One region of the Aneurinibacillus sp. XH2 genome, then DNA from elsewhere that is predicted to be linked to it. Evidence: riboswitches for the same ligand, from Rfam matches in the RefSeq annotation. Region 1 holds a riboswitch; the other holds the start of a gene.
What was found. A riboswitch is a leader RNA that binds a small molecule or an ion and turns the genes downstream of it on or off. The one in region 1 is predicted to bind lysine.
Positions count from the first base shown of each region.

Region 2: linked by a shared signal. The riboswitch ahead of ACH33_RS03790 (aspartate kinase) and the one ahead of ACH33_RS10495 (amino acid permease) in region 1 are both predicted to bind lysine.

Region 1 is NZ_CP014140.1:2,115,320-2,131,729, forward strand. Features, by position in the region: gene ACH33_RS10485 (dynamin family protein) at 1-3,401, opposite strand, end outside; gene ACH33_RS10490 (hypothetical protein) at 3,527-3,832, shown strand; lysine riboswitch at 4,213-4,402, shown strand; gene ACH33_RS10495 (amino acid permease) at 4,524-6,029, shown strand; gene ACH33_RS10500 (C40 family peptidase) at 6,077-7,078, opposite strand; gene ACH33_RS10505 (NAD(P)-dependent oxidoreductase) at 7,219-8,160, opposite strand; gene ACH33_RS10510 (cell wall hydrolase) at 8,239-8,670, shown strand; gene gerQ (spore coat protein GerQ) at 8,682-9,122, shown strand; gene ACH33_RS10520 (MaoC/PaaZ C-terminal domain-containing protein) at 9,288-9,719, opposite strand; gene ACH33_RS10525 (MaoC family dehydratase N-terminal domain-containing protein) at 9,731-10,174, opposite strand; gene nadE (NAD(+) synthase) at 10,281-11,111, opposite strand; gene ACH33_RS10535 (ATP-dependent DNA helicase) at 11,369-13,423, shown strand; gene gmd (GDP-mannose 4,6-dehydratase) at 13,607-14,575, shown strand; gene ACH33_RS10545 (methyltransferase domain-containing protein) at 14,649-15,437, opposite strand; gene ACH33_RS10550 (FkbM family methyltransferase) at 15,431-16,207, opposite strand; gene ACH33_RS10555 (sugar phosphate nucleotidyltransferase) at 16,375-16,410, opposite strand, start outside.
Region 2 is NZ_CP014140.1:762,468-778,877, reverse strand. Features, by position in the region: gene ACH33_RS03795 (biotin transporter BioY) at 139-711, shown strand; gene ACH33_RS03790 (aspartate kinase) at 813-2,048, opposite strand; lysine riboswitch at 2,215-2,404, opposite strand; gene uvrC (excinuclease ABC subunit UvrC) at 2,492-4,282, opposite strand; gene trxA (thioredoxin) at 4,407-4,724, opposite strand; gene ACH33_RS03775 (electron transfer flavoprotein subunit alpha/FixB family protein) at 4,970-5,941, opposite strand; gene ACH33_RS03770 (electron transfer flavoprotein subunit beta/FixA family protein) at 5,963-6,727, opposite strand; gene ACH33_RS03765 (enoyl-CoA hydratase) at 6,814-7,599, opposite strand; gene ACH33_RS03760 (fatty acid metabolism transcriptional regulator FadR) at 7,752-8,345, opposite strand; gene ACH33_RS03755 (cbb3-type cytochrome c oxidase subunit I) at 8,557-9,954, shown strand; gene ACH33_RS03750 (cbb3-type cytochrome c oxidase subunit II) at 9,975-10,484, shown strand; gene ACH33_RS03745 (c-type cytochrome) at 10,497-10,919, shown strand; gene ACH33_RS03740 (hypothetical protein) at 10,931-11,419, shown strand; gene putP (sodium/proline symporter PutP) at 11,463-12,926, opposite strand; gene ACH33_RS03730 (proline dehydrogenase family protein) at 12,991-13,911, opposite strand; gene pruA (L-glutamate gamma-semialdehyde dehydrogenase) at 14,004-15,554, opposite strand; gene csaB (polysaccharide pyruvyl transferase CsaB) at 15,977-16,410, shown strand, end outside.

The sequences.
Region 1 (16,410 bases):
GAAGTCGCCCGCATCTCCTGCGCTAAATCGAACGCAACAAAGCGGAGCATCTCGTTTGTATAGCGACGCAACAGGGTCTGCATTTCCTCTTTTTCATCCGAAAACGCCGCCGCGTTAAAAATAATCTTAAACTCGTCAAAGTACCGGTAAAATACGCGTTGTTTCACATAATAGAGCAATTCTTCAATTTCCTGCTCGACTAGCCCGCGCTCAATCTCTGTATCCAATCGATTGACTACATCCAACGAATCGCGTCTTGCCCTATCGGCCTGTACTCGTTTTTCCTGCCGTTCTTTTTCTCCGGCCCGTGCCTCCGTGCGCCAAGCGTCCAGAATTGCAAGCGCGCGTCCGATCTCTTCATATGCCGCGTCCACCGCCGCCTCGGTCAATTCATCCATTACAAACCGATAAAAATCTTCCTCAAACAACGTAATCCCGGAAAAAAACCGTCCTTCCGCGCCATTAAGGGGAACTTCGTCCGATCCCGTACCCGTTAGCTTGCGGTACAGCGCTGCTTCCTGTTCCGTCAATTCCCCACGTGCGTGCCGTTCGGCCAATACGGCGATTTGGCTTGATACTGGATATAGGCGGGCTCCTCTAATCCCACAGGCAAGCAGATTGCGCTCCACATGAGCCAATACGTCGTCGATCTCGTCTTCAGAACCAGCTAGGTCAGCCGCATTGACGATGAAAAACATTTTGTCTTTGGCGAAATGCTCTTTTACGCGGCCTAGCTGAATAAGGAATTCACGATCCGCGCGCGAAAACGCGTGGTTATAGTAGGTTACAAACACGACCGCATCCGCATGCTTTATGTGATTGAACGCGACCTCTGTGTGGCGCGCATTCAGCGAACCGGAGCCCGGCGTATCTATGAGAATAACGCCTTGACGCGCCAGCGGACTATCGTAATACAGCTGCACCTGTTCCACGAAACAGGCACGTTCCTCCACGGCGACGAACGCAGGCATTTCCTCCAGCGTCGCTTTCTGTTCCGTTCCAAAGCGACCCTGCATCCAAGCAAGCCCGTTTCGCACCGCCTTTAAGAAAAAGAGATGTTCATCCCGTAACAATTCCAACGGGTCACGCTCTTCTTCGGCTTCCGCCTGTCCGCTTTCTTGCCCCATAGCGCCCGGTTCCCGTTCCGCCTTCACCCGTTTTTCCTTCCTTTTCCGCATGAATGTTTCATGCGCGTCGAGCAGTGCTTCCAATTCAGCGAACGAAGACACATGCCGCTCCGAAAGCTCGAGCGCCTGATTCATATCGCTCAACATCTGTTTTTCGCTTTTAAATTTAACCACGACCGTACCATGCGGATGCCCTTCCGCCGGCGGAAGCACGTAGTTAATCGTCGCGGTTGTCGGATGTGGTGATACAGGCAATACCATGTCTTTTAACAAGGCATTAGCGAACGATGATTTTCCGGCGCTAAATGCACCGAACAAGGCGATCGTATACTGCCGCCTTCTCATCCGATCCGCACGCGCCGCAAGCTCTTGCGCCGTCTCATGGAAACCGGGTAAAGACGTAAGCAGGCGGGCGCTTTCTTCAAGGGCTTGCACCGCAGCGCCAGCACGCGCTTTTATTTGCCCGGCATTTTCTTTGCGCGAGCGTCTGTTTGTTCCCTGTTTGCGCCCGATATGTACCCGTGCTCTTGCCCTTTCCCGTCTTCCACGCGAGGCAAACGCCAGGAATGCGGCGGACACATCCCCTACCTCTTCTTCAATCGGATGGTATTCATCCCGCGCTCCGTCAAGCGCGGCCATCATCTGTTTTAAGGCGCGCACCTGTCCTTCCGCTATCGTCCGCAGCGTCCGCGCTGCCGTGAGCTTTTCGGTAAGCTTCCTGCGCGCTGCCGCCAGCGCGTCCGCTTTTTTCTGTCGGTTTTTCTTTAAATTAGCCAGCGCTGCTTCCATTTTCTCCTTTGCCATTTCAGAATACAGCCTGCGAATCGCGTCTGCGACAACAGAAGTATAGCGCATGACAGACTCGCGGTTAAACAGCGCGCCCCTATTTAGCAAACCGGTTAACCATTCTTTCGTAATCGGCACTTTCATTTCGTAAATGGAGCGACGCAGCTTTTCGTCTTCCACCCCGTATACTTCCAGATGTTCAAGCATCATTTTTTTAAGGTGAATATCAATATATGTCGCCGCATTCTCACATACCTCTTTGTGAAAGCGCGCAAGCCGCCGCTCCCGCTCGATCCTAGTCCGGCGACCCGAAAACAAGTGACCGACACGAAAACTCACTTGCGTTGATTCAACGAACGCACGCGCCAGTTCGCGCGTATGATATGGCATCAAATTCGCGTTGTTAAGCAACCGCTCAAGTTGGGCCAAAAATTCCTGTTCAAACCGCTCGGTTTCCTCGGAAAGCGCCGCTTCACGCTCTTTTGCTTCTCTCAACTCACGGGCGATGCGTTCTTCATCTTCCATCCGATATGTGCCAAGTTTCGCATGACATGCGTCAATCTCCGGCCGCCGCGTCGCTTCGCGCCACATTAAATGATCGCGCATCAGCAAACAAGCTGCTGTAAGCACGGTTTCCACGATCCGACGCCGCTTCTTGACGATCGCATCCGCCAATCGATGCTTTACAAGCGGCAAATCATTGTGCGGATGATCCGGCTCACGCACTGTCGTAAAAAAAAGCGGAAAAGCGTCCGTTTCCTGCCCTGTAAACACGTCCTCAACTTTGCTCCGAAATTCGGCAAACCGCACTTCGAACGCCACGTGTTTATCGATCTGGTTGACCAAGAGCCAGGTTGGTTTCATTTGCTCTCGCAGCGTTTCGATAAACTCCTTGTTCACCCGAGATTGGACATGGTTGTAATCCATGATATACAGTACAAGGTCAGCCGTATGCAACTGCGATTCCGCCGCCACCCGGTGCGCATCCTCTGTCGAATCAATACCTGGCGTATCGAGAATTGTCACCCCCGGCGGAAGCTGGTCATTTGGGTAACTGATTTCCACCCGGTCTACCCGATCACCATCCGTACAATATGCCTGAATTTCTTGCATATCATACGGGTAGGTAACATTCACTTCCCCCTGTTCTTTAAACGTCACTGTCACGCGCGCAGGCCCTGTCTTGACTTTCACCACATTAGCGCTTGTCGGAATTGGATTTGTTGGCAATAAATCATGTCCTATCAACTCATTAATCATCGTCGATTTGCCAGCCGAAAAATGACCGCAAAATGCGATGACAAACTCGGATGCTTCCGCTTTGTCGAGCAAATCCCGGCATCGCTCCGCACGCTTTTTGTCCCCCGCAAGCTCAAACTGGTATAGCAATTCCCGCAAACGTCCCGCAACTTGAACAAGCGAAATATTCTGATTTTCAACCCATTTTCGAATGGCTGATTGCGCGAAAGTATCTGGAGGTATAAACATATAATCCCCATATTCTTGAATAATTTTTTAAAAAAACAAAAACCCTAGTGCCAAAAGGTATAAATTCTGCTATGCTGTGGCATGGCTAGAACAAAACTCATGTTCAAAACGAAAGAGGTTTAACAATGATGATGCAAATTCTTTGTATCTTCTTCATGTTCAGTATCATTATCGGCTTTTCGTATGTGGCGTACAAAGACGAACAAAAGCGCAAAATGGTCTATGTGACGGATGAAATGCTGAAAAAACCACTCACCGATCAGGCAGTCAGGCATTATATCGCGTTCTTGAAGACAGCTCCAGAGCGCAATAACGCGTCCTACTGGCATTCGCTATGCCGGGCATACGAGCAGATCATGAAAGCGAAGACGATTGACCCGCGCCTGAAAAAAGAACTGAAAAAAACGTTGAGAAAACAAGTGATCGTATAAAAGCAGGACACATGGCTCCTTTTTTGTTTTTATTGTATCATACAATAAAACAAAAAAGGCAGGAGGAGTGAAAAAGAGAAGCGGATGCACCTTGCGCGAAGCAGGTAGTATCCATTCTCGTCCTGCTTACTTTTGTCTTCGAAAGAAACACATTCAATGATAAGTATTTCCATTAACATGTATCAATTCTGTATGATATAAGCCCCTTCCAATCATCTCTATCAAAATTTATTTTACAAACGGTTATTACACCCTACCGGATGTACGCATCTTCGGGTCAATAATTCATTCCAAATTTTCAAGTATTGATTTATCATTCAACTTCTACTATACTTATTTTTGTTTATGTAAATTCATAGAAAAAATCCTCATCATCATATAGATGAGGTAGAGGTCGCGGTTTTTATAAGTACGGCGGGAGAGACGCGGAGAACGTCTATGAATTCGTCGGAAAGGAAAAATCGCCGAAGTCTGTGTGCGTTCTCCGTGCGCGCGGGCTGGGGCTGTCACCGAACAGGGGCAGAACTGTCACGTTTGCTTTCTGAACGAACGTGATGCGCTATCTTCATGGAAGGTATGATGCGGATTTTACGTAATGCCGCCGGAGATTTCCTTCCGGCGGCATTTTTTATTTCGCACTCCTTCCTTTAGTTTAGCATCATACCACAACAGTAAAAGGAGTGTTTTTGCGATGCAAATAACAACGGAGAATTCCTCACAGCCACGCGAGCAAGCGTCTGCAGGACAGTTGCGACGCGGACTTAAAGCCCGCCATCTTACCATGATTTCTCTCGGTGGTTCGATCGGTACCGGTCTGTTTCTCGCAAGCGGAAGCGCGATTCATGACGCCGGTCCGGGCGGCGCGCTCACCGCATACATCGCGATTGGCATCATGGTATATTTTCTTATGACAAGCCTTGGCGAGCTGGCTACATTTATGCCAATATCCGGTTCGTTCAGCACCTACGCGTCCCGGTTTGTCGATCCGGCGCTTGGGTTCGCGCTAGGCTGGAACTATTGGTATAACTGGGCGATTACGATCGCGGCAGAACTCTCTGCGGGAACGTTGCTCATGAAATTCTGGTTTCCGGATAGCCCGTCCTTGCTCTGGAGTGCTTTATTTCTTCTTCTGATGTTCGGCTTAAACTATTTATCAGTAAAAGGATACGGGGAATCGGAATATTGGTTCGCGCTGATTAAAGTAACGACCGTCATTATTTTTATCGTTATTGGTCTGCTCATGATTATTGGTATTATGGGCGGTGAAGCGATAGGATTTAAAAACTTTACCGTAGATGACGCACCATTCCACGGCGGCTTTATGGCTATGCTTGGCATTTTCATGGCCGCGGGCTTTTCGTTCCAGGGAACGGAACTGCTTGGCGTTGCGGCCGGCGAAAGCGATAATCCGAGAGAAAATGTGCCAAAAGCAATTCGGCAAGTGTTTTGGCGCATCTTGCTGTTTTATGTGTTGGCGATTCTGGTTATTGGTCTGCTTATTCCGTACAACAACGAAAACCTGGTTCATGATGGCATCGAAGACATTGCCATGAGTCCATTTACGATCGTGTTTGAAAAAGCAGGGCTTGCCTTCGCGGCATCGGTCATGAACGCCGTGATTTTGACGGCTGTACTATCCGCTGGCAACTCCGGCATGTACGCTTCCACACGCATTCTGTGGGCACTCGCCAAAGAAGGGAAAGCCCCAAAATTGTTCGCAAAAGTGAACCGACGCGGCGTTCCGGTATACTCCCTGCTTTTAACATCATTCGTAGGTGCAGCCGCATTCCTTGCTTCTGTATTTGGAGATGGCGTCGTGTATACGTGGCTTTTAAACGCATCCGGCATGTCAGGCTTCATTGCCTGGATCGGGATCGCCATAAGCCATTACCGCTTCCGCAAAGCTTATCTCGCGCAAGGGTACGATGTAAACAAGCTACCTTATAGGGCGAAATGGTTCCCGTTCGGTCCAATTTTTGCTTTCGTCCTCTGTCTTATTGTCATCCTCGGCCAAAATTACTCAGCGTTTACGGGAGAAACCATTGACTGGAATGGCGTGCTCGTCTCTTACATTGGACTACCGCTATTCATCGTGCTGTGGCTCAGCTATAAATTCGCCAAAAACACAAAAGTCATTCCTCTCAAGGAATGCCAAATATACGGCGACGAAACGCTCCCGTCCTCCCGCCAAATGTAAGTAACTACCCCCTCCCCGCCTTATTCCGTGTAGGCGGGGGGCTTTGTCTACTTTAAGTAGCGCCGCGCGCCGGCAAATTCTTTCGCGTACTCTGGCGTATCTACAGGAATGATTTCCACCGTACGCGCCGAATTCGGCGAATGAATCATCATACCATCCCCGGCATACATTGCCACATGATGAACTTTGCCTTTCCCCTGATTATACGCAAAAAACAGAAGATCCCCCGGCTTAAGTTTTTCTTTCGCCACCGGCGTTCCGTATTTCGCCTGTACGGATGAATCGCGCGGAATAGTTATGCCGTGCGACTGATATACCGTAAACGTAAAGCCGGAACAATCGAATCCAAAACCGCTCATTCCTGCCCATAAATACGGCAAACCAAGAAACTTCTTACCCGTCTTCACAAGTTGCTCTCCGGTCGGTTTCGGGATAGCTTTCATTGACGCGTACACTTTAGCGTCCTGCTTCTTCACCCAAGCATGCTTACCGTCCGGCTTCAGTACTTGATAGGCGTCTTTCGTTTCGTGTTCGTAAGGCAGGCGCGTATTATAGCTAATTTCCATTTCCTCATGTTTTAAAGTAGCCGAGTTGTACAACTTCGCTGTCGGAGACGTGATCAGCACAAACGGCTGGCCATCTTTTGCGGCAAAGCGTTCGTTATATGTCAGTTGGGTAGCCAGCATCCAGCCGGGATATCCTTGTGCATTGCGTGGAGTGGGTTGACCGTGTACCGCCACTTTCACCCACTTTCCTTTTCGTTCCAAAATTGTGACCTTGTTTCCGTACAATGCCTGTGTCTCCAGTTTTGGAACCAAGCCAAGTTTTTCTTCCAGCGTCATGGAGCGCGTCCACTTCCACATATCGACAGGATGTGTGAGCGACGGAGCATCAACAGGGCGGACAATATCCGGTTTTATCCACAAGGTAGCCACCGCCACATCCACATAGGCGCTCTTTTTCGACGCGGCGCTTTCCGCACCAACGGGAAAACCATTCCCCAGCAACGCCAATAGCACAGCCAAAAACATCAAAGACAACGGCTTCATCACTTAGTGCTCCTCCTTGTTACCGTTTTTTATTTTTGCTTAGCGGTAACACCAATGCCCAAAGATGCGAGCAGATCTACCGTTTTGCCGCAGTAAATCAGGGCTGTTAGCTCTTCTGCCAAGTTACTTTTCCTGGCGTCTTATAACTGCTGGTCTATCAATTTGTATAATGCCTGGGTGCCGCTATTTGCCTCGCCTTTCTCCGCAAGCTCGTCGTACAGCGACTTGGCCAGCTTCAACCCCGGCGTCATCATTCCCATTTCTTCTGCGGCTTCTAGCGCGATCCCCATATCTTTAATAAAGTGTTTAATATAAAAGCCCGGCGCAAAGTCACCTTTCAACATGCGCGGCGCCAGATTGCTAAGCGACCAGCTTCCAGCCGCGCCGGTGGCAATACTTTTCAAAACATTTTCCGGGTCAAGACCTGCTCGCTTCGCATATACCATTGCTTCACATACGCCAATCATGCCGGACGCAATAGCGATCTGATTGCACATTTTCGTATGCTGTCCGGAGCCGGCTTCTCCCTGGTAGACGATATTCGTCCCCATTTGCTCAAAAATCGGCTTCATCCTTTCAAATGCTTCTTTTTCCCCACCAACCATAATAGCCAGTTTTGCCTGGCGTGCCCCGATGTCACCGCCGGATACCGGTGCATCCAGCGCATGAATGTCCTTTTTCTTCGCTTCTTCATAGATTTTCTTTGCCAGAAGCGGACTCGATGTAGTCATATCGATAACATATGTACCGGGTTTGGCGTGCGGCAAAATCCCGTTCTCACCTAGATACGTCTCCTCAACATCTTTCGGATAACCAACCATCGTGATAATAACGTCAGCTTCTTGCGCCAGTTCAGCAACCGTGTCTTTCCAAACCGCTCCGGCCGCAATCAGTTCTTCTGCCTTGGCCTTGGTGCGGTTGTAGACAAGCAACGGATAACCGGTTTTCAACAAATGACCGGCCATGCTTCTGCCCATAACCCCGGTGCCGACAAAACCAATCGTAGTCTTTTTCACATCCTGTGCCATGCTTTTCACTCCTTCACTTTGTGTATAACGAACCACTTTTTCATAATAAAACAAATGCCATAAAACGTATAGGCGAATCACCAATTTCTCGTTTCCTCAATATGATAAGTAAGGAAGCGGGAGGTGAAAAAATTGGCTGTTGTACGTGCAACAGAAGAGGACGTTAAATTGCTGGCCCGGCTTATACGCGCGGAAGCAGAAGGCGAAGGTAATTTAGGCATGCTTATGGTCGGAAATGTCGGCGTTAATCGCGTAAGAGCGAATTGCCTTGATTTCCAACCCATTACCGACATTCGACAAATGGTATTTCAGTATCCTGGTGGTTTCGAAGCTACACAAAAGGGATATTTTTATCAACGGGCAAGAGCGAATGAGATTCGTCTAGCAAGAAAAGTAATTAATGGAGAGCGATACCATCCGGCAAGCTTCTCTTTGTGGTTCTTTAAACCGACAGAAGATTGTCCTGCTCAATGGTTCAACCAACCGAATGCTGGCCGGTATAAATCTCATTGCTTTTTCCAGCCCGTTCCGGAGAATTGTCCTGCAGTATACCAAACGTATTAAGGAGGAGCAATATGTATTATCCGTATTATACAATTGAAAATCGCCAAACGTATCCACAATATTTATACGGATGGAACATTCCGCAAAACCAAACACCCGGTGTAAGTCAAAGTCCTACGCCTACAACTCCGACCGCCCCGCCGCAAGCACAGCTACAAGTGCCTATGCCAAGCATGCTGCCGCTGGAACAGTCTTATATTGAAAACATTTTGCGTCTCAACCGCGGGAAAGTAGCAACCGTATACATGACATTTGAGCGGGGCGGCACCAGCGAATCAAAAGTGTTTAAAGGCGTGATTGAAGCTGCTGGCCGCGATCATATCATTCTCAGCGATCCCGAAACAGGAACACGGTATTTGTTGCTCATGGTATACCTTGATTATGTTACGTTTGATGAACCGATTGAATACAGTTACCCGCTTGGCCAAATGGCAACATATCCACCGCGATAAACGCAAAAAACATAAAGGTGCGGGAAACAAAAATTTCCCACACCTCTTTCTACTAAAAATATTTTTTACACCCACAATCCAATCGTTAGCACAGGTACCAGTCAAATAAGATGCCATCTAGCACGGTACGCAGCCGTACAGCGCCTTTTACAATCCCGCCGCTACTTAGGCGCGTGGAAGCAATGCTTCGCACATCCCTTTCACTTTTACTTCACCTTTCTGATCTACGGCCTGAAGTTTAATTTTAATGAATGTCCCTTCATCCGTTTCTTCCTTCGCGGTCAATTGTCCGCGCACGGTAATCTGATCGCCCGGGCGGGTAATGGCAGAAAATCGGACACCAAATTTTTTAATCGATGCACGTGGCACCCACGTAGCAAGCGCCTGGCCAGCAAACCCCATAATCAGCATCCCATGGGCGATAACACCACCAAGCGCGGCCTCCTGCGCCACGCTTTCCACAGTATGTATTGGATTAAAATCACCTGACGCACCGGCGAACTTAATGAGTTGCATCCGGGTAATCGGCGGTTTTTCAAGCGGCGGCAGTTCGGTCCCCACCTGCACATCACGATTCGCAAGCAAATATGGTTCCATATTCTTCCTCCTTACGGCGTTTTGACCAACATCATGCGGGCGGCCATTACTTTTTCGTTGTTTTGATTTCTGTATATCGTCTCAAGCGTGTAAAACGCCATACCGTTTCGCTTTGTTTTTACATCGGTGACTTTTGTCTCGGCGTAAATCATATCCCCTGCGTATACAGGAGCGAAATATTCGTATTCCTGTTCACCGTGCAGCAATTTTTTCATGTCAATGTCAAGCTGCTCCATCAAATCTTCAAAGCTTGACCCATACCACATGTCGATTACTTCCATGAATGTAGGCTGGATCGGAATGGCGTCGAGCCCTTCCTCTTTCGCTTTCGCTTCATCGGTATAGATCGGATTGTCGTCGCCGAGCGCCAGCGCAAGTTCACGGATTTTGCCCGCTTCCACTCTGCCAGAGTACGGCGCAAACGTATACCCTTTTTTATCCTCTGGATTTGCCACTATCTTGTTCTCCTTTCTTTGATATGTATTAGCCCTGCAAAATTTCCTCGATCGGCTTAAGATTTTCCGAACGGTCGACGGACTTCCCTTTCCGCACCTTGGCGCTCTATTTTCTCCACCACGTATCAAAAGGTGATACCGGAAGATGACGCTTATGGCGCGTTTTCATATAATGGCGCTCGATTGCCTCCGCCGCTTTCGAATCCACTGCCTTGCCTTCGAGGTAGTCGTCAATTTCCTCGTAAGAAACACCCAGCGCCACCTCGTCCGGGAGCAGCGGTTTATCGTCCTCTAAATCCGCGGTTGGAACTTTCATATAAATCTGTTCGTCCGCTCCCATATGCTTTAACAATTCGCGCCCCTGGCGCTTAGTAAGTCCTGTCAGCGGAGTCACATCGCACGCGCCGTCCCCGTATTTGGTAAAAAAGCCGGTCACCGCCTCCGCGGCATGATCCGTACCGATCACAAGCAATCGATAATGCGCGCCAATATCATACTGTACTTTCATACGTTCTCTTGCTTTTATATTGCCTTTTAAAAAGTCGGACAACGTCTCTCCCGTCGCTGCCTTAAAAGCTTCGTATGCGGCGTCCACCGCCGGTTTAATATTCACTGTAATCGTTTTGTCCGGTTTAATAAAGTCAAGCGCGCGCTGCGCGTCTTCCTCGTCTTTTTGCACGCCATACGGCAGACGAACGGCGACAAATAGATACTCTTTGTTCGTCTCACGACGCAGTTCTTCCATCGCGCGCTGCGCCAAGCGGCCAGCCAGCGAAGAATCCTGGCCGCCAGAAATTCCGAGCACATATCCTTTCATCCCGGTCTGAATGACATATGCTTTCAGAAAATCAATCCGCCGCCTTTCTTCATCAGCCGGTACAATGGTAGGGCTGACATGCAATTCTCGAAGGATTTGTTGCTGAAGCTGATGAGTCATAAGTATCTTTCGCATCCTTTCTTTGTGCATCGTTCTGCTTCTCTATCTATTATAACCTTTCTTTTCCCTAATTCGCTTCCCTCGAATACAAAAAACAAGAGCGGCCGTCTCTTTGTTTCCCATACCTTATTTTCACCATTTTTTTTGCGGATTCCTGCCGGGTTTGCTAGCAAAATCAAAATAATAATCGTGACGTATATGGAATAAGAATATTCATTTTGCTATGATGAAAGAAAAAGTAAGGATTTTATTTATATATGATGACATATTCAAAAACCTTGTACCGAATTTTTAAACGGGATGGAATCCTTTCCAAGCATGTGCCCGCCTATCAACCGCGACGGGCGCAATTTGAAATGGCCAATCTCGTGCTGCGTTGCCTGAAGCAGGAAACACATGGCCTTATTGAAGCGGGAACAGGTACCGGCAAATCGTTCGGCTACACGCTACCGGCTGTATGGTGGGCGCTCAAAAACGAAAAGCGTGTCATTATCTCCACCAATACGATCACGCTGCAACAACAGCTACTCGAAAAAGAACTGCCGATGGCACATAAAGTCATCCGCGAACTTGCGCCGGAATTAGCTGAAGAGTTTCGCTACGAGTTGGCCAAAGGCCGCAGTCATTACATATGCAAACGGCGACTGGAGGAGCTTTGGCAAGACAGTTTAACGACAGAAACGCCGGAGCGGGAAATAGTAAGGCAGCTGAGAGAACAGCTCCCGGCGATGAAAAAGGGAGACCGCGAAGAAATTCCACTGCCGGTTCCGCCTGCGCTGTTTCAGGCGATCCAGGGCGACAGCGATGACTGTCTTGGCAAAAACAGTCCGTTCTATAAACAATGCTTTATTCAAAACGCCCGTAAAAAATTACAAAATGCGCAAATTATCGTAGTAAACCATGCGCTATTCTTTACTCATTTGATCCTAAGACGCCAAGGCGCGAGCATTCTACCGGAATACGATGCAGTCATTATGGACGAAGCGCACCGGGTGGAAGATCAGGTCACAAAACAGTATACATACCATGTAAGTATCGAAGAAATAAACATATTATTCAACCGCTTTCTGAAAAAACGGGCGCACTGGGCGCGGGAACTGGATTCGTCAGATTTACAGCAGCAAACGGAAAGCATCCGAGCGCGACTCGTAGCAAAGCTTGTGGAACTGTTCGCCCCGCTGGCACGCGCACTCGCCGAACGGCCACAAAACGAATATTTGCTAAAAAAAAGCATCATCGCAAACAACGAAGTGGCTCCGCTTTTTAAAGAGTGGAAAACGTTGTTCGCCGATAAACATAAAGAATTGAAAGCAGCGGGAGGCGAAGAGGAAACCGTTATCGGACTCAGCCGCTACATTTCCCAAATCGAACAAATGGAACGAATGGTTACACATGTGCTGTGCAACGAGTCTCCCGATGAATGGGCAACATGGGTTGCATACGAAGAACCCGGGGCCGAAGGGCATCGCTCGCTCATTCGCGATGATTTTGCCTGGGCTTCGCTATTGCATCTGTACTCGGCCCCAATCGACGTGAGCGAACTGCTACGCGAAGAGTTATTTACACAAAAAACGGTGATTATGACATCCGCCACCCTAACAACACAGGGCGATTTTTCGTTCGTGGCGAACCGGATGGGCATCGACGAATACGAAGCGTTAGAAACGCCAAGTCCGTTCCGCTATGAACAGCAGGCGATCCTGCTTGTACCTAATGAAGCTCCCTCTCCTGCGGAAAAAGAGTTCGAAGCTTTTTTGATCGCGTCAATGAAAGAAATTGTCATGACGACACGCGGAAGGACATTTCTTCTGTTTACGTCATACAGCCAGATGAACCGAGTATATGAAGCGATGATACCCTGGCTTAAACGACACGGACTAACCGGCCTGTTACACCGACCGGAATTATCACGTGACACGCTTCTGCAACAATTCCGTTCACAACCAAATCACGTTCTCTTTGGATGTGAATCATTCTGGGAAGGGGTCGACGTGCCGGGTGACGATTTAATATGCGTCGTAATCGTCAAGTTGCCGTTTCCAGTACCAACCGATCCGCTTACTAAAGCCCGCATGAACCGTCTCGATAAACGAGGCCAGAACAGCTTCAGGGAATATATGTTGCCGTTTTCCATCTTGCGGCTCAAACAAGGATTCGGGCGGCTGATCCGAACGCGAAGCGACCGCGGCGTGGTCGTGATTCTCGATTCGCGCCTGCATACAAAGCCGTACGGCTCCGAAATTCTCGCAAGCCTGCCTCCCGCCCGCCTAACGAAAAGCATGGACGAACTGCATCGCTTTTTTACAAGCTAAAGGAGAAAGGCAGCAATAACTAAAAGCCTTGCGCCATCTCTGAATGAACCAAAAGTACGCTCATAGCCGTAGCTCCCCTTGCTCCTACAAATCACAAATTGGCTCTTTCCTTCATATGGTATGTAAGATAGGAAAGTGGAATTTTGCGAACAAAAAGGGAGAGTGCAAAAGGAGTGAGCGTGGATGAAAACGGCGTTAATTACCGGAATCACTGGTCAGGACGGCGCCTATCTGGCGAAATTGCTGTTAAAGAAAGGATACCGAGTTGTAGGACTGCTTGCGCACCGCAGCACGAATGCTCTCTGGAGATTATCGTATTTAAACATAGATACAGAAGTAGAATATAGCGATGGCGATCTCACGGATCTCTCTTCCCTTATCCGAATTATAGAAAAAATAGAGCCGGATGAAGTATACAATTTGGCTGCACAAAGCTTTGTGGGAGCATCCTGGCAGCAGCCAATCCTTACCTCACAGGTGACGGGGATGGGCGTTTTGCATATGCTGGAGGCCATCCGGCTCACCAATCCTCAAATTAAATTCTATCAAGCCTCTTCCAGCGAGATGTTCGGATTGGTGCAGCAACCTGTTCAATCGGAAGAAACCCCATTCTATCCGCGAAGCCCGTATGGTGTCGCAAAATTGTTTGGTCATTGGATGACAAAAAATTATCGCGAGAGTTATAATATGTTTACTTGCAGCGGTATATTATTTAACCATGAATCTCCGCTGCGCGGGTTAGAATTCGTGACCCGCAAGGTTACCAACGCCGTAGCCCGGATCGTGGTGGGCAAACAGAACGAGCTTCGACTAGGAAACATTGATGCAAAACGGGATTGGGGATATGCGGGTGACTATGTAGAAGCAATGTGGCTCATGTTGCAGCAACCACATCCTGACGATTACGTGATCGCTACGGGAAAAACAGCATCCGTTCGAGATATGTGTAAAATTGCATTTAGCTATGCAGGACTAAATTATGAAGACTATCTTGTCATCGATCCTGAGCTTTATCGTCCTGCAGAAGTTGATATTCTTCTGGGAAATCCGGCCAAAGCAAGAAAAAAGCTTGGCTGGGAGGCAAAAACAAGTTTTGAAGAACTGATTCAATTAATGGTTGAAGCGGATTTAGCACGAATGAAAGAGAAGTAGCAACCCGTTACCATGCAAAAAGCCAGTGTTTCCTTCCTCCGGGAAATCTGGCTTCTTTTCATGTTTATGCTCTTTATGCCTCCGCTTTTTTTATAATAAGACCGATGGAAGTAGACACAAACTGGCCAATTTGCAGCTTCAGGTGGTACTGGCTTGTATAAGGCGGAACATCGATAAATGAATCGATCTGCCCATTCCCAAGAGAATAATCAATGTCAATGGAGTGTCCTGCTGCCCGTAACGTTTCCACCATCCATTCAATATCCCTTTTTCTAAAAAGGACGGTTATGCCATATTCCAATGTCTCATCGTTAGAAGAAACATTGAATTCTGTGGTATGAATCGCTATGCCACCGGGACGTAAACATTTCATCTGATTGATAATAAAATTCTTTCCTAATTCAATGGAACCACAATGTTCGAATGCGCATGACGACCATGTGAAATCGAAGCGATTCTCGTATTTATCAGGAATATGATTCATATCCACATTTTCAAAGGTGACGAATTTGCAGAACTGTTCCGCATCGCACAATCCGTATTGATTTAATTCATCAAGATGATTGCTATGTTGATTCGAGTCTACCCACCCTTGCACTTTCGCTCTATCAACATCCAAATCGGTCGCCACAATCTGGCATCCATGTGCTGCAAAAAGGGATACAAGCCGCTCTTTGCCGACGCCAAACCCCAATCCTTTTTTACCAGAAGCAAGCATCCCACGTTCAAGAAGCCCTTGATAAATGTAACAAAACTCCCATAATTTTCGATGATACACATGAGGATGCTGCAACTGCGTGCAAGCGTTCTTAAACCACTCTGTTTCAAAGTCCTGTTCTTTACACAGTTGAGAGATTAACATAAAGCTTTACTCCTTCCAATCTTTAGATCGAGGTGTTCGGGTCTTGAATACATCGCCAGTGCCTCGACAGTTGTTGGAACAAGTTGACTATCATATCCAATAATATGAAAACTGAAACCACGTTCGGCGAATTTTTGCAAAATAGGTAAAGGATGATACCCGCCTGCACTCCACAGAACCGGGCAGTATTCCATGATAATTTGGATTTCATCATTACTATCAATAAGCTGGAATAAGCCATCCATCATCAGCGGTTCCGACCCATCTATATCAATCTTGATCACATCTATCTTCTGTTTCGGGAAATATTCCGAGAACACAACGGTTTGTACTTTCACTTCTGCTGTCCCTGGAGTCCCTGGGTTATAAATGCTAGCTCCTCCTGTTCCAGGAATATATAGCATCGTTTCACCATTTGTATTTGTTAATGCTACTTTGTGTAACTCAACATGCGTAAACCCGTTTATCGCTATACTCTTCATGAAATTATCATGATGAAATGGATTCGGCTCGAACGCATGAACTTTTCCCTGTGGGCCAACATGCATTGCAGCTAGGAGGGAATAATAACCACAATTGGCGCCGATATCTAACACCGTCATCCCTGGTTTTACCAGACCTAAAAAAGTATCCGTTACCCACTTTTCCCAAAAACCGTGTTGGATGATAAGATTTTGTAAAACATCCCTTTGATCTAAATAGATATAAGGTCCATGTAACAAAGTTGTTAGTACAGTATGAGCATCTATATATTGAATGGGTCTATTCATATGTTTCACCCCCTTACCTCTAAAGCTTATTTATTTTATGCAAAAGGAAAAAAACGGTGAGACCAGCTTACATGTACCACCATCGACGGCAAAAGCCAGTGCCTAATTACGATGCGCGAACTGGAGCATTTTGTAGAAGTATTGAAAAAGCGTATGAAGCAAGTGCTTCACACGCTTTTTATTTCTTCCCACGTCATACAGAG
Region 2 (16,410 bases), 1.4 Mb from region 1:
ATCTTTAATTTTAGGTTAGGTTAGTTCAATACTAAGATTTTTACTGACTAATGTCAATATTGACAACATCTTAATCAAATTTGTAAACTTATTTATAAAAAATGTTAACAAATTATCTCATATTTAAGGAGAGCACAGATGGGAAAAACAAGTTTAAAAATGATGATTCTTTCGGCTTTATTTTGCGCAATTATCGCCGTATGCGCCCAAATTTCAATTACCTTCTTGCCGCCGGTGCCGTTTACAATGCAAAATTTCGCCGTCGCGTTGACTGTGGTGATTCTGGGGCGACGGTACGGTACATTAGCTATTCTGCTTTATATTTTGGTTGGAGCCATCGGCGTACCGGTTTTCGCTAAATTTAACGCAGGTCTTCCCGTTCTAGTCGGACCAACCGGCGGGTATCTCATCGGCTATATCGTTTCCGCCTTTGTTATGGGGACAATGATAGACCGTGGAAAGCTAACTTTCATGAAAGCGTTCATTGTAAATATAGTAGGCCTTGCCATTATCCACGTTGCAGGCGTTATACAACTTAAATTAGTGGGCAGCATGACATGGGATAAAGCAATCGGGATAGACATAACATTCATTCTGCCTGACTTAATCAAAATCATCCTTGCTTCTTACATCGGTATTCAAGTTCGCCGGCGCCTTGCGCTCGCAGGACTGCTTCCAAATTCGCTAAACAACGAAAAAATTGTCGCCTAAACGTGTAAAAAGCTCGCGGGTGCGCCCGCGAGCTTTTCTTATTGCAGCGATTGCTGCACAACATTCACTTGCTGATTCACTGACCAGCCACCAGCAAACACTTAATAAACAACAGCTTTTTCCTTCGTATCCAAGCCAAACACAGTATGCAGATTGCGCACTGCTTTTTCCATGTCTTCGAGCGGTACTACGCATGAGACCTTAATTTCAGAAGTCGAAACCATTTTAACCTCTACTCCGGCTTCAGCAAGGCATGTAAACATTCTCGCTGCTACCCCTGGATTCGTAATCATGCCAGCGCCTACAATCGATACTTTAGCCAGTTCCTTTTCTGCCACCACATAACCGAACTGCAACGTATCCCGTTGCTTATGCAATACATCTAACGTTTTCTTAACTTCATCTCCGCTTACGGAAAACGAGACATTTGTGGTCTCCGCTTCATACGAACTTTGGACAATGATATCAACATTAACATGTTCAGCTGCCAGTACTGCAAACAAGTTTGACAGCGTATCTACCTTTGCCGGCATATCGACTACAGTTATTTTAGCTACATTTTTATCGTAAGCAACTCCGCTAATGACAAGCCCTTGTTCCATATCTGCTTCCTCCTCGATAATGGTTCCTTCCTCTTCACTAAAGCTTGAACGTACAGTAAGGCACACTTGATGCTGCTTTGCACATTCCACCGCCCTCGGATGAAGCACCCCCGCACCAAGCGTTGCCAACTCCAACATTTCATCATAAGAAATGCGGGCCAATTTACGAGCGGAAGACACAATGCGCGGGTCTGCGGTATACACTCCGTCAACATCCGTGTAAATTTCGCACCTATCCGCTTTCAGCACAGCTGCAAGCGCTACCGCTGTCGTATCCGAACCACCGCGTCCGAGCGTGGTGATCTGTCCGCTCTCAGAAATGCCCTGAAACCCGGCAACGATAACGACTTTACCCTGCCCAAGCGCCTGCTGAATAGGCGCTGGATCGATTTCAGTAATCCGCGCCTTTGTATGCACTTCTTCTGTGGAAATACCAGCCTGCCATCCAGTCATGGATACCGCATCCCAGCCCTGAGCATGCAATGCCATCGTCACCAGAGCAGTCGATACTTGCTCCCCTGTCGTAAGCAGCATATCCATCTCACGGGGACTCGGATGATCTATAACTTGTTTTGCCATGTCCACCAGCATATCCGTTGACTTTCCCATCGCCGAGACAACAACGACAACCTGATGCCCGGCTCGGCAAGTCGCTAAAATGCGGCGGGCCACCGCCTGAATACGCTCAATCGTGCCGACGGATGTGCCGCCGTATTTCTGTACTATAAGACTCATCTCTCGCGTCCTCCTATAAGCATTCTTTCTCTGTTTATCTCGCACGCTGAGAAGTTCAGGCGTGACCACGCCGCTTGAAAAATAAAAAAGACAACAGAAAGGCACGTGCCTTAGCTGTTGTCTGTGTCTCGCATAAATAACAGCTAACGCTCACTCCCTTTTCCCCCTGCGAGATAGTGCTCCACCGAACATCCGGGATGATCATCCGGTGACAGTCCTGCACTTATTCAATGCAGGCCCAACAGCAGGCGGCGAGATCCAACCTGCCATTTCGGCGAATTCCCCTTTCCCCTGCCTTCACTGGATTCTCGTTCCTCCAGCAGGATACTCATGGTTTTCGCGCCTCTACCTCACCTTTTAAAGTGAGGCGTTATTGTTTGAATATTTAATTTACATACATAGTAACACACGTCGTCCAGAAGAACAACCTTTTTTCTTCTTTTTCACTCGGGTGCAACCGTCGTTTCCTCTTCACGCAAATGTTGCAAAATCTGACGGGCAAGCTTATCACCTATGCCAATGTTGCGATATTCATCCACCGTTGCTTCACGCATACGCTTGATGGAACCGAAATGTTTCAGCAGCAACTTTTTGCGTTTCTCACCCACACCCGGAATCTCGTCAAGCCTAGATTGGAACATCGTTTTGCCGCGCGTATTGCGATGGAACGTAACTGCGAACCGATGCACTTCGTCCTGAATGCGCTGTAGCAAATAAAATTCGTTGCTATCTCTCTTCAAGTCGACCGGAATCGGTGGGTCCCCTACAAGAAGCTGTGCGGTGCGATGCCTTTCGTCTTTTGCTAGGCCACACACCGGAATATAAAGGCCCAGTTCGTTTTCCAGCACATCGACCGCAGCCGCAATCTGGCCCTTTCCTCCGTCGATAACGACTAAATTAGGCAATGGCAGACCTTCTTTTAGCACGCGGGTGTAACGACGCCGGATCACTTCTTTCATTGTCGCATAATCGTCTGGACCAGCCACGGTTTTCACTTTATACTTACGGTATTCCTTCTTGTCCGGTTTGCCATCTGTGAACACAACCATCGCCGAAACAGGATCGATACCCTGAATGTTCGAATTGTCAAACGCTTCAATACGTTTTGGATATCCGATGCCAAGCAATTCGCCAAGTTTCTGTACCGCCTGCACCGTTCTTGCTTCATCGCGCGCCATGAGCGCAAATTTTTCCTCCAAGGCGATGCGGGCGTTCTCCGTCGCCATGTCTACTAATTGCTTCTTGGGGCCACGTTGCGGTGTCAGCAGCCTGGAGCCGAGCATCTCCTCTAATCCGTCTGTGCCTTTGCTTATTGGAAACAATACTTCTTTTGGGCGCATATGCTCCTGAAAATAAAACTGCGCTACATAAGAAATGAAATCTTCATATTCTTCCCCGTAATAAGGAAATGAGGCCACATTACGCTCAATCATTTTCCCCTGACGAATGTGGAATACCTGTACACTCATCCAGCCTTTATCCGCGTAGTAACCCCAAGCGTCCCGATCCACGTTATCGCTAAACGTAACTTTTTGCTTCTCCATAATCGCTTCAATGTACTGAATCTGATCGCGCAGTTCCTTAGCACGCTCGAATTCAAGCTTTTCTGCTGCTTCTTCCATTTGCTCTGTCAGCTTCTGCTTAACTTCCCTATAATTGCCGTTCAAAAAGCGGGCAATTTGTTCGCTCATTTCCTCATATTGTTGTGGGTCTACTTCATATTCACAGGGAGCGAGGCACTGGCCCATATGGTAATACAGGCATACGCTTTTGGGAATATGCTTGCATTTGCGCAACGGATACAACCGGTCAAGCAGCTTCTTCGTTTCCTGCGCGGCTCCGACATTTGCATACGGCCCGAAATATCTAGCGCCATCTTTCACTACCCTGCGTGTGATTTCAAGACGAGGGTGTTCTTCGTTCGTAATCTTAATATAAGGATACGTTTTATCATCTTTTAGCAATACATTATAACGCGGATTATGCTGTTTAATCAGGTTGCATTCCAGAAGAAGCGCCTCCACCGGCGATGAAGTCACAATATATTCAAAATCAGCAATCTCCTGTACAAGACGCTGCGTTTTTCCGTCATGACTACCCGTAAAGTAAGAACGGACACGGTTTTTTAATATCTTAGCCTTGCCGACGTAGATCACTTCGCCCGCTGCGTTTTTCATTAAGTAACAACCGGGCTTATCAGGCAAGAGACTTAGTTTTTCTTTCAGCGTATTCATAGCAGTCCCCTCCTGATTGTTATGTTATCATAAATATCGCAGGTTCTGGTAACATCCGGCGAACCACGGCCTTTCAGATCATAAATCCCCCGGCTATAACAGATAAGCCGGGGGATTTATGATCTTACAGGTGCTTATTGATTGCGTCAAGCAAGCTTTCTTTCGGCTGGAAGCCGATGATTTTATCAACAACTTGGCCGTCTTTTACGAGAAGAAGGGTTGGGATACTCATCACACCAAAACGTTGCGCGGATTCAGGATTTTCATCGACATTTACTTTTGCGATTTTCACTTTACCGCCGATCTCGTTATCAAGTTCTTCGAGAACAGGCGCAATCATTTTGCAAGGGCCGCACCACGGAGCCCAGAAGTCAACCAATACAGTACCGCCGCTTTCTACTTCGCTTTGGAAAGTATTATCTGTTACATTTACGATTGCCATATATAATGTCCTCCTTATATCTCATTATCGTAACTAACGTACCTGTCCATTTACTTTCGGTATATTGCTGAGATATACCAGTAACAGTATATCACTTTTACTTTAAAATATCCACTTGCGAAACTGCCACAAGATCTCCGCTTCGTTGATTTTTTGTCCAGCGCCGCAACCTGCCAAAGCAAAGGCACAAACGACAAAACAGGCAGGGACAAAAATGACCCTGCCTGTTTTGTCGCGTTATCCGTTTAATTTTGAACAAGAACTTTTTTGAACTCTTCGGTAAGAAGCGGAACAACTTCGAACAGATCGCCTACGATACCATAGTCGGCTACCTGGAAAATTGGTGCTTCCGGGTCTTTGTTAATCGCTACGATAACTTTGGAGTTAGACATACCAGCTAGGTGTTGAATCGCGCCAGAGATACCCGCTGCAATATACAGATCAGGTGTAACAACTTTTCCTGTCTGCCCGATTTGCAGAGAATAGTCGCAATAGCCGGCATCGCATGCACCACGGGACGCGCCTACTGCGCCACCCAGCACTTCTGCTAGTTCCTGAAGCGGCTTAAAACCTTCCGATGATTTGACGCCGCGGCCACCGGATACCACTACTTTTGCTTCGGCCAAATCCACGCCACCCACAGTTTTGCGAACGACTTCTTTTACAATGGTACGCAGATCTTTAATTTCCACGTTGAAATCTACAACTTCTGCCGTCCCGCCAGTTTCTTCCGCCGGGATGTTATTCGGACGCACAGTTGCGAACAGAATGCCAGATACCACTTTCTTTTTCTCAAATGCCTTACCCGCGTAAATCGGACGCGTAAAAATCACTTCACCGTCTTCCACTTGGATGTCGATCACATCAGATACGAGACCAAGACCCAAGCGTGCGGCGATGCGCGGCGCAAGATCTTTGCCGATTGCCGTATGCGGCATCAAAATTACTTCTGGCTGTACTGCATCAATCACCTGACGCAATGCCTGAAAATAAGCGTCTGTCGTATACGTGTCAAGCTCTTTGTTACTAACCACATACACTTTGTTCGCGCCATATTTGCTTAACTCTCCCACGTAATTAACCGCGTCGCTACCGAAAGCGGCCGCCACGATTTCCCCGCCTTCGGAAACGCGCTGTGCCGCTGTCAGCGCTTCAAATGAGACATTACGCAAGCTCCTATCTTTCGCTTCTGCCAATACAAGTACTTTTTTCATAATCGCTCGTCCTCCCTCAACCCTTTAGATTACTTTCGCTTCGTTGCGCAGAAGAGCCACCAATTCTTTTACTTGATCCTGAATATCCCCGTTTAAGACTCGTCCCGCTTCTTTCTTCGGCGGCAGGAATGTTTCCGTTACGGACGTTTTCGCGCTCACATCACCGTCAATGTTTAAATCATCCACCGTTAAACGCTCCATCGGTTTTTTCTTCGCTTTCATAATGCCGGGCAGTGAAGGATACCGCGGTTCGTTTAACCCCTGTTGTGCTGTGACAAGCACCGGCAGCGATACTTCGATAACCTCCATGTCCCCTTCCACATCGCGTTCAATGGTTGCTTTTCCGCCATCAATGTCCAGCTTCGTAATCGTCGTCACCTGAGGAATGCCAAGCTCTTCGGCAAGACGCGGGCCCACCTGGCCGGAGCCGTTATCAACCGCCATATTGCCGCCGAGAATAATGTCATACTCGCGCTCTTTAATTACAGCCGCAAGGATTTTCGCTACACTATATTCATCAAGTTCAAGACCTTGGTCATCAACAATAACCGCTTTGTCTGCGCCCATTGCCAGCGCCGTGCGCAACGCGCTCTCCGCACGTTCCGGCCCCACCGTTACAACGGTAATCTCTCCGCCGTGCTCATCGCGCAGCTTAATCGCTTCTTCCACCGCGTACTCATCGTACGGATTGATGATGAATTCCACGCCATCTTCGCTGATTTTTCCGCTTTCCAACACGATTTTTTCTTCTGTGTCAAACGTTTGCTTCAAGCATACAATAATGTTCATATATATCCTCCTTCGGCTCCAATAATATATAGAGAAGGTTCAGCGTTCTACCTTTTTTAGCAGACGCACGAACAGGTAATGTATAATTATTTGTCGGTGAACTGGGCTTTACGCTTTTCGATGAAGGCATTTACACCCTCTTTCATGTCATCGGAAACAAACAGTTCACCAAATAACTTAGCTTCTTTCTCCATGCCGCTCTCCGGTCCGGTGCAAAGACCGTATGTAACCGCTGTAAGCGCGGCACGGATAGAAATGGCGCTTTTCTGTAGCGCGATAAACTCAGCGAATTTCTTCACTTCATCCATCAATGAAGCAAGCGGAACCGCGCGATTTACCAAGCCTATGCGCTCAGCTTCTTTCCCGTCGATAAATTGGCTCGTCAAAATCAATTCTAACGCCTTCGCTTTGTTGGTCAGACGCGCCAACCTTTGTGTTCCGCCGAATCCCGGAATCAATCCAAGATTTAACTCGGGTAAGCCAAGCTTAGCATCTTCGGCAGCAAATCGCATGTGGCAGGCCATTGCAAGCTCAAGACCTCCGCCCAGAGCGGCACCGTTAATGGCCGCAATGACAGGCTTTTGAAAATTTTCAATACGGTCAAATAGCCTTTGGCCTGTGCGCGCCATTTGCTCCGCTTTTTCCGGATTATCAAAGGCGCCTGTAAATTCTTTAATGTCGGCTCCAGCGACAAAAAACTTCCCTGCTCCGGTTACAACGACAACTTTTATTTCCTCGTTGTTCCCGGCATAATGAAAGGCATCACTCAATCCTGAGAGCGTGGCGGAGCTTAACGTGTTTGCAGGAGGTACATCGATGCTGATATAGGCTACCCTGTTCGCCACTTCAAGCTTTACATTCGTAAACTCCATCTGTTTCTCTCCCTCCATCATCCATGTGTAAATTATGGTATAGCAAAATGTTGCTGAACCACTCCATCATTCGTTATTTTTCTATACATTCACTTATTCATGAATTATAATAATCTTTCGTAAAATAAGCCATTCGGCTGCTTTGTATCATTTCACTGTTTTTCTACTTTTAATCCGTTAATAAATAAGTTGTGAATCGGCTCAACAAGTGATACAAGGTTATATTTCCTGTCGTTCATTACCCAAGACGTAACCGCTTCATCCAGCGTGCCAAAGATCATCTTGCGCGCTACCCGATGCTCCACATTTTCCCGAAATACTCCCTGTTCCTTGCCAAGAAAAATCACTTCATCAATAAGTTTTAGGTATTCCTTAAGCGCCTGATTAATTCCAGCCCGTACCACAGGATCGGACTGGCGCAGTTCAATTTGGGTTACAATGGCCCAGTCGCGATTTTGCGACATTTGCCAAAGATGCATATAAATCAGTTCCCGCAGGCGATCATCGGCTCTTTCCAGCAATTCAATACGCTCGCGCGTCGCCTGAACAAAGGCGCCCATTTTTTCCTTAAATAAAGAAACAAGCACATCGGCTTTGTTGTCAAAATACAGATAAATCGTTCCATCGGCAACGGACGCTTCGCGCGCAATCTTCGATACCTGCGCCTGGTGGTAGCCGTGCTGTGCAATGACTTTTACCGCAGCTTCAATAATATTCTGATATTTCTCTCCTGTTTTCTTCGCCATATAGCTTCCCTCAAATCCAAGATGAATGAGCATTCACTCGAGTTTAGTTTATTCAAAAAAATTAGCATTGTCAATATTTATCGAGGGGAAATGTATGGCTTTTATATATATTTTGACATCTTCTTGTTTTCTCCTTCTTCTCAGAATATTTTTCTTTGCTCAGGAAATACTTAACATGATTTCATCTTGTTGTTACGGAAAGGAGATTGTTATGGCAGCCATTACAAGTGACGAGAATAAAGCGGTTCGCTTCTTTTTCTATTCTTCACTCGCCTGGCTGATTGTCGGAATGATTATCGGCTTGATTCTGGCAATCAAATACGTCTGGCCAGACTTTCTTGTTTGGGGAGCATTCCTGCAAAAGTATCTTTCCTATGGACGCATCCGTCCGGTGCATACGCATATCTTGATCTTCGGTTGGCTGTCGATGGCGTATGTGGCCGGTCTACTCTACGTTATTCCACAACTTACGCGCAAATCGCTGGAACACCCGCGCTTCGTGCGCTCTCTTGGTATTCTATGGAATGTATACATGATATTGGCTATTATTACTCTTTCCATGGGATACACAACCACCATCGAATATGCAGAAACGGTATGGCCGCTCGATCTGCTCCTCATTGTGTTGGTCGCAGGCATCACTTACGCTTGCTTCAAAACCATCGCCAAAAGAAACGAAAAACAATTGTATGTCAGCCTTTGGTATTTTATGGGGTCGTTAATTTGGCTCCCGTTCCTTTATATCATCGGTAACATTGTGACTTACTTTATTTCGGGAGTGCCGCAGGCGCTGGCCGGCTGGTTTTACGGCCATAACATCATCGGACTGTGGTTGACGACCGTAGGAGTTGGCTTTATCTACTATCTGCTTCCTTTACTATCCAAAAATCCGCTCTACAGCCACAAACTCTCGCTGATCGGATTCTGGACCATTGCCACCTTCTACGTGTGGAACGGGCCGCATCATCTGCAAAATGGTCCCATTCCAGCCTGGCTTATGAAAGCCGGTGTTGTCCCGTCCGTACTGCTTATTATTCCAGTATGGACAGTGCTGGCAAACGTATTCGGAACGATGAAAGGAAAGTGGCATGTAATCTCAGAAAACGTACCGTTAAAGTTCGTCGTAACCGGTGCGATTTTCTATCTCATTACCTGTCTACAGGGACCTTTTCAATCACTCATGCAACCAAGCGCCATTCTAAAGTTTACAAACTGGATTATCGGACATGCCCATATGCCGCTGTTTGCCGCCTTCTCTTTCGTACTCTTCGCGTTATTCTATTATGCGCTACCAACGCTGACAGGGCGCAAAATCTACAGCCAGGCGCTCATGAACTGGCACTTCTGGCTTTCCGTCATCGGCTTTCTCATTTTCGCATTTACCACGTGGACCGCAGGTGTCATGCAAGGGTTTGCCTGGGCGGAAGGCAAACAATATGGTGTTCCGTTCCTTGAAGTCGTTATCTCCTTACAACCCTTTTCCATCGCGAGGACAATCGGCGGAGCGCTTATGTTTACCGGTCAGCTTATTTTCATTTATAATGTGCGCCGTTCGCTGAAAGATGGACAACTATTATCACTTGAAGAAAAGTCAAGCTCTACCGCCTAAAAAAGGGAAGGAGAAAAGCGATGAGCGGACAAAGCAAAGAACGATCCATGAAACCTTTTGTTGTCGGCGCCTCCCTCCTGTTTTTTATCGGGGTGGTCGCCACCGTAATCCTCCCGTTCTACGATGAAGTCATGCAACGGGAAAACGCCAACGCCAAAATAAAAAATTATGCAATTCATTCTCCGGAGTACAGGGGTAGGCAAGTGTATATCCGCGAAGGATGTCACGTCTGCCACACCCAGTTTGTCCGGCCGGTTAAAGCCGATTCTTCGCTCGGACCTGTATCCGTGCCAGAAGACTACTACCATGATTACCCGCACCTGCTGGGAACCGTGCGTACCGGGTCAGATTTAACATGGGTAGGCACACGTTGGAATGAACAATGGCACCGTGTCCACCTGCGCAATCCGCGTCAGGTGTTCCCTGGAAGCACGATGCCGAGCTACAATTACCTGTCTGATCAAGATACCGAAGATTTAATCGCTTATCTAATGAGCCTAAAACCAGCGCCTTCCACAGAAGGACGCTAGGAGGTAGAAGCAATGGATGAAGAACGCCACGAAGAAAAGAAAACGACGAATCAAGAACCTCTTGAAGAAGTTGCGGGGATTCGTATGGCGAATGCCCGGGTACCGCGCTTTCTCGTCTTTACGTATATCGCGCTCGCCGTCTGGGCGATTGGTTATTCGGTTCTGGCCCAACCGGTAAACGAGCGCACGGAAGATACAGCTGGCAACAAACCTGTGGATGGAAAAGTCATTGTCCAGCAACACTGTCTCGGTTGTCATCATCTAACGAAAGAACGACTCGTTGGGCCTGGATTGGAGGGAGTAGGAAAGCGCCTTCCCGGCGAAAAACTAACCGAAGTGTTATTAAACGGGCGGGGAGCCATGCCGTCCCTCCCCAATCAGGGATTGGATAGCGAACAGATTAAAGCCGTAGAAAAATATTTACGCACACTGTAAGGAGGAACAACGTGAAACCTCATATTATTGCTGTTTTTAACCTTCCAGAAGAGGCGGAACGTGCCTTTCATGCTCTGCAAGGATACGTAAAAAAAGATGAAATTTCGTTTTTGAGAAAAACGGATAATACCGAGACCAGTACTGGAGACGCGAGCGCTGATCCTATAGTGGACGGCGTTGTCTGGGGCTCTTCTATTGGAGGAGCCGCCGGACTTGCCTTTGGCATGGGTTCCCTTTTTATTCCCGGCATCGGTCCGGTCATCGCGGCAGGCCCGCTTCTTTCTTTACTGGCCGGCGCTGCGTCTGGCGGAGTGATCGGCGGGTTGGCAGATATGGGGGTTAACACATATACATCGGAACGAATCCATACGCACATTGATAAAGGAAAAGTGATTCTTATTACGCAAGTAAGCAAACCCGAATTACGCGGTCCGATTACCCATCTGCTGGAGCAATACGGTGCGGTTGAAATTCACGAAGAGCCCGTCAATGAGAACTAAAAAATAGCCTCCTTCTGACGAAAGGCAGAAGGAGGCTTATGCATCATGCCGATTTTCTGCATTGCTCAAATTGTTCTTCTAGCTTTGCCGATGGTTTTGCGGTCAGCAGGCTAACGACGATAATAGCCAGCAGGCTTGCCGCAAAGCCCGGAATCATCTCATACAGCGCTTTTGAAAGCTCCGGGAAACGGGTCCAGATAATTACGGTGGCAGCACCTGCAATCATACCGGCTAATGCCCCCCACTTGTTCATACGCTTCCAATACAGACTTAGCAAAATTACCGGACCAAACGAAGCACCAAACCCGGCCCACGCATAACCGACAAGTGCCAGAATCGTGCTATTTTTCGTGTACGACAGCGCTAAAGCGATCAGTGCGACCAATAACACGGACAAGCGTCCAATGAAAACAAGTTCTTTGTCCGTTGCAGAACGGCGGAAAAATGTTTTATAAATATCCTCCGTCAGCGAACTGGATGTTACAAGAAGCTGAGAGGAGATCGTGCTCATAACAGCTGCAAGAATCGCCGCCAACAAAAATCCTGTAATAATCGGATGGAACAAAATATGACCAAGTTGAATAAATACGGTTTCCGGGTCTTTCAATTCCAACCCCTTGTTTGAATAGAAAGCGATTCCAAAAAATCCAGTAAACATGGCACCGACAACGGAAAAAATCATCCAGCCCATTCCGATTCTTCTGGCTTTTTTCATTTCTTTTACGGAAGAAATGGCCATAAAGCGGACAATAATATGCGGTTGACCGAAGTAGCCCAATCCCCAAGCGAATAAAGAAACAATACCGAGGAACGTCGTTCCTTGAAATAAGTCAAGCAGCTTCGGATCAACGGAGTGAATTTCAGAAAACGTGCTTCCTATGCCTCCTGTATGGAAAATCGTTACGGCAGGCACAAGAATCAACGCGATAAACATAATCAACCCCTGCACAAAGTCGGTCCAGCTAACTGCAAGAAAACCGCCAAACAACGTATAGGCAACTATAACGCCGCCAACAATCCAGAGTCCGACGTGATAGTCGAGATTAAACGAGTTCTGGAAAAGCACCGCACCTGATACGAGACCGGAAGATACGTAAAATGTGAAAAAGATCATAATAACAAGACCTGATACAAGGCGCAGCATGTTTGACTTGTCATCGAAGCGGTTTTCCAAAAACTCTGGAATCGTAATCGAGTTGTTAGCAATTTCCGTATACGTGCGTAAACGGGGAGCCACATACAACCAGTTAACATACGCGCCAAGCGTAAGTCCGATAACAATCCAGGAAGCGCTGAGTCCCTGGGCGAACATCGCACCGGGAAGTCCCATCATTAACCAGCCGCTCATGTCGGATGCGCCTGCGGAAAGCGCTGTGACCGCTGGCCCCAGCTTCCTTCCGCCAAGCATATAATCCGACAGGTTGGATGTGCGCTTGTACGCGTAATAACCAATACACAACATACCTACCATATACACAATAATAGAAAGTAATAATTGCTTGTCCATTGTTGATCCCCCCGTCGTAATTATTTTTTACGGATGTGCCACCTTTACTTTTATTCTATTTCTATTATTTTGAAACCATGCCTTTTAGCACAAAAGCTACGTTTGCAGGACGTTCCGCCAGGCGGCGCATAAAGTATCCATACCAGTCGTTACCATACGGCACATACACACGCATTTTATATCCCTCCTGAGCAAGCTCAATCTGAGATTGCGTGCGAATTCCATATAGCATTTGGAACTCAAACTGATCGCGTGGAATGTTATATTCTTTTACCAGTTGCTTCGTGTACGAAATAATCTGGTCGTCATGGGAAGCAATCGCCGTATAGCTGCCGTTTAGCAGATGCTTCTTAATAATCTTTTTGTAGTTTTCATCGACATCTTTTTTGTCCGGATAAGCAACCTCTGGCGATTCTTTATACGCGCCTTTTACGAGGCGCAATGAAACCCCTTTCAAATCTTCGATATCTTTTTCTGTACGATACAAATATGCTTGAATTACCGTACCTACATTATCATACTCTTGACGCAGCTCTTTTAGCAAATCCAATGTTTGCTGGCAATGGCCGTAATCTTCCATATCAATGCGGACAAAATTGCCATACTTCTTCGCTGTGTACAAAATGCGGTGCATATTGCGACGGCACAAATCTAGATCAATATCCAGACCAATCTGTGTTAATTTCAATGAGAGGTTGCTGTCCACGCCCGCTTCATGAATCGCTTCCAGCGTTTTTACACAATAGTCTGCTGCTTCAATTGCCTCTTCGCGGCTAAATACAAATTCGCCCAGATGATCAAGCGTACATACAAGGCCTTTATTGTTTAAATCGCGCACTTTATTAATCGCCTCACGAATCGTCTCACCCGCTACGAAACGGCTAGCGCCAAAACGCAACCCCCATTTTTTAGCAGCCTGATTTAATGGTTTATTTTGTGAAAGAAAAAGGAAAAAATTTTTCATTGCTGTTTCTACTATAGCCATAAGGTGTTCCTTCCTTTCTTTTTTCTTCATCTTTGAAATTTTGAGGGAGCCTGGAGCGTCAAGCGACACTCCAGACCTTCTCTGCTATTCCGTTACAGCACTTCAGAAATAAGCTTCGGCTGCGTGAACTGCAACAGGTAGTCCGGGCCGCCCGCCTTGGAATCCGTACCGGACATATTGAAGCCACCGAACGGATGCACGCCAACGATCGCGCCTGTGCATTTACGGTTAATGTACAGGTTGCCCACATGGAACTCAGCACGCGCCCGCGCCATATGTTCACGGTTGCGGGTGAACACCGAACCCGTCAGACCGTATTCCGTATTGTTCGCCACTTCCAGCGCATGGTCGAAGTCGCGCACTTTTGTGAACGCCACAAACGGGCCGAAAATTTCTTCCTGCATGATCCGCGCGTTCGGAGCCACATCCGCGAAGATGGTCGGCTCGATGAAGTACCCTTCATCCCCCGCCGGCTTGCCGCCCAGCACCAGCCGGCCTTCTTGCTTGCCAATTTCCACGTATTCCATCACTTTGTTGAACGCTTTCTCATCGATCACCGGGCCCGTGTAATTGGATGCATCGCGGACATCGCCCACCTTCAGACCTTTCGTGATTTCCACCACACGGTTTAACACGGTCTCATATACATCCTCATGCACAATCGCACGCGAGCATGCGGAACACTTCTGGCCAGAAAAACCAAATGCAGACGCCACAATGTTTTGTGCCGCCAGCTCCAGGTCGGCGTCTTTGTCGACGATGATGGCGTCTTTTCCGCCCATTTCGGCAACAAGGCGCTTCATCCAGATTTGACCCGGCTTCACTTTAGACGAACGTTCATGAATGCGCAGGCCCACCGCGCGAGAACCCGTAAAGCTAATGAAGCGTGTTTTCGGGTGATCAACCAGGTAATCACCAATCACTTCCGGACGGCCTGGCAGGAAGTTGACCACGCCCACCGGAAGACCGGCTTCCACCAGCAGTTCATAAAACTTATAAGCAATCACAGGCGTTTGGCTGGCCGGCTTCAGGATCACGGTATTTCCTGTTACAATCGCGGACGTTGTCATTCCTACCACAATCGCCAGCGCAAAGTTCCACGGCGGAATAATAAAGCCAACGCCAAGCGGAATGTAGTCCAGATGGTTGTCTTCGCCCGGAAGATGGACGAGCGTCTGACGGCCACGGTCTTGCAGTTCGATCATTTGTCGGCCATAGTATTCCATAAAATCGATCGCTTCCGCTGTATCAGCGTCCGCCTCCGCGCGGCTTTTGCCGGCTTCGAGCATCAACCAGGCGGAGAATTCATGCTTTCTGCGGCGCAGGATGGCTGCGGCTTTGAAAAGATACCCCGCACGTTCTTCGGCCGGAACGCGAGACCATGTTTTGAACGTTTCCCATGCTGCGTTCATCGCTTTATCGGCCAGCGCCTGATCGGCAGCGGCTACGCGGCCAATTACCTCATGTTTGGCGGACGGGTTTATCGATACGATTTTGTCTTCGGTCATGATTTCCTCGCCGCCGATCACGAGCGGATAGTCGCGGCCAAGCTCAGCCGATACTTTCTCCAGCGCTTTGTTAATCGCTTTCATATTCTGTTCATCAGCGAAATTGGTAAACGGTTCAGGACGATATGGAATCATCGGAACAACCTCCTGTTGTGTAATCCTTCCAGATTTTATGTTTGATTCAAAATGAGTTCATTCTACTTTTGTTTGTATTGCAACAAGCATGCCAAAATTAAAATTACTTTCTTCATTCAAATTTTTTTCACTTAACTGTTAAATAAGTGTTAAAAAATATACAAATATGTAAATCGAATAGCATTTAATTTAAACAATTATGTAAACCTATTCCCTTTTCCTCCCCGTTCCATTGGAGACAATAACTTTCTTTCTAATTAGCAACCTGTTATACTAAAGTGTACATGTTTTATATGCATCCGATTCAATATATCAACATCCTTTTGTGGTTTGGGAGAAACGCTTCCCACACTACGATACAAATATCTAAATACATATTAAAAAGTGATGTATATAGTTCGGTTTGAAAGAAGGTCACTTTCATGGCAAGAATACTTATTTCAGGGTACTACGGATTTGACAACGCTGGGGACGACACGGTGTTGTACGGAATTATTACATCCCTTACAAAACATATGCCTGACGCGCAGCTTGCCGTCCTATCAAATACGCCGGCTGAAACACAGGCCCTGTTTGGAATCCCAGCATTTAACCGCTGGCGAATGAGCGCGATTATTCAACAATTGAAAAAATCCGATCTTCTTGTCATGGGAGGCGGGAGCCTGTTACAAGATGCAACAAGTCCCCGCAGCGTCATCTATTATCTCGGAATCGTCATGATGGCGAAAATGCTTGGAAAACCAGTCATTTTCTACGCGCAAGGAATCGGACCTATCACGCGGGCCATCAGCAAGCGATTGATCCGTGCGATTGTAAACCGTGTCGACGTCATTACGGTACGTGATGAACAATCGGG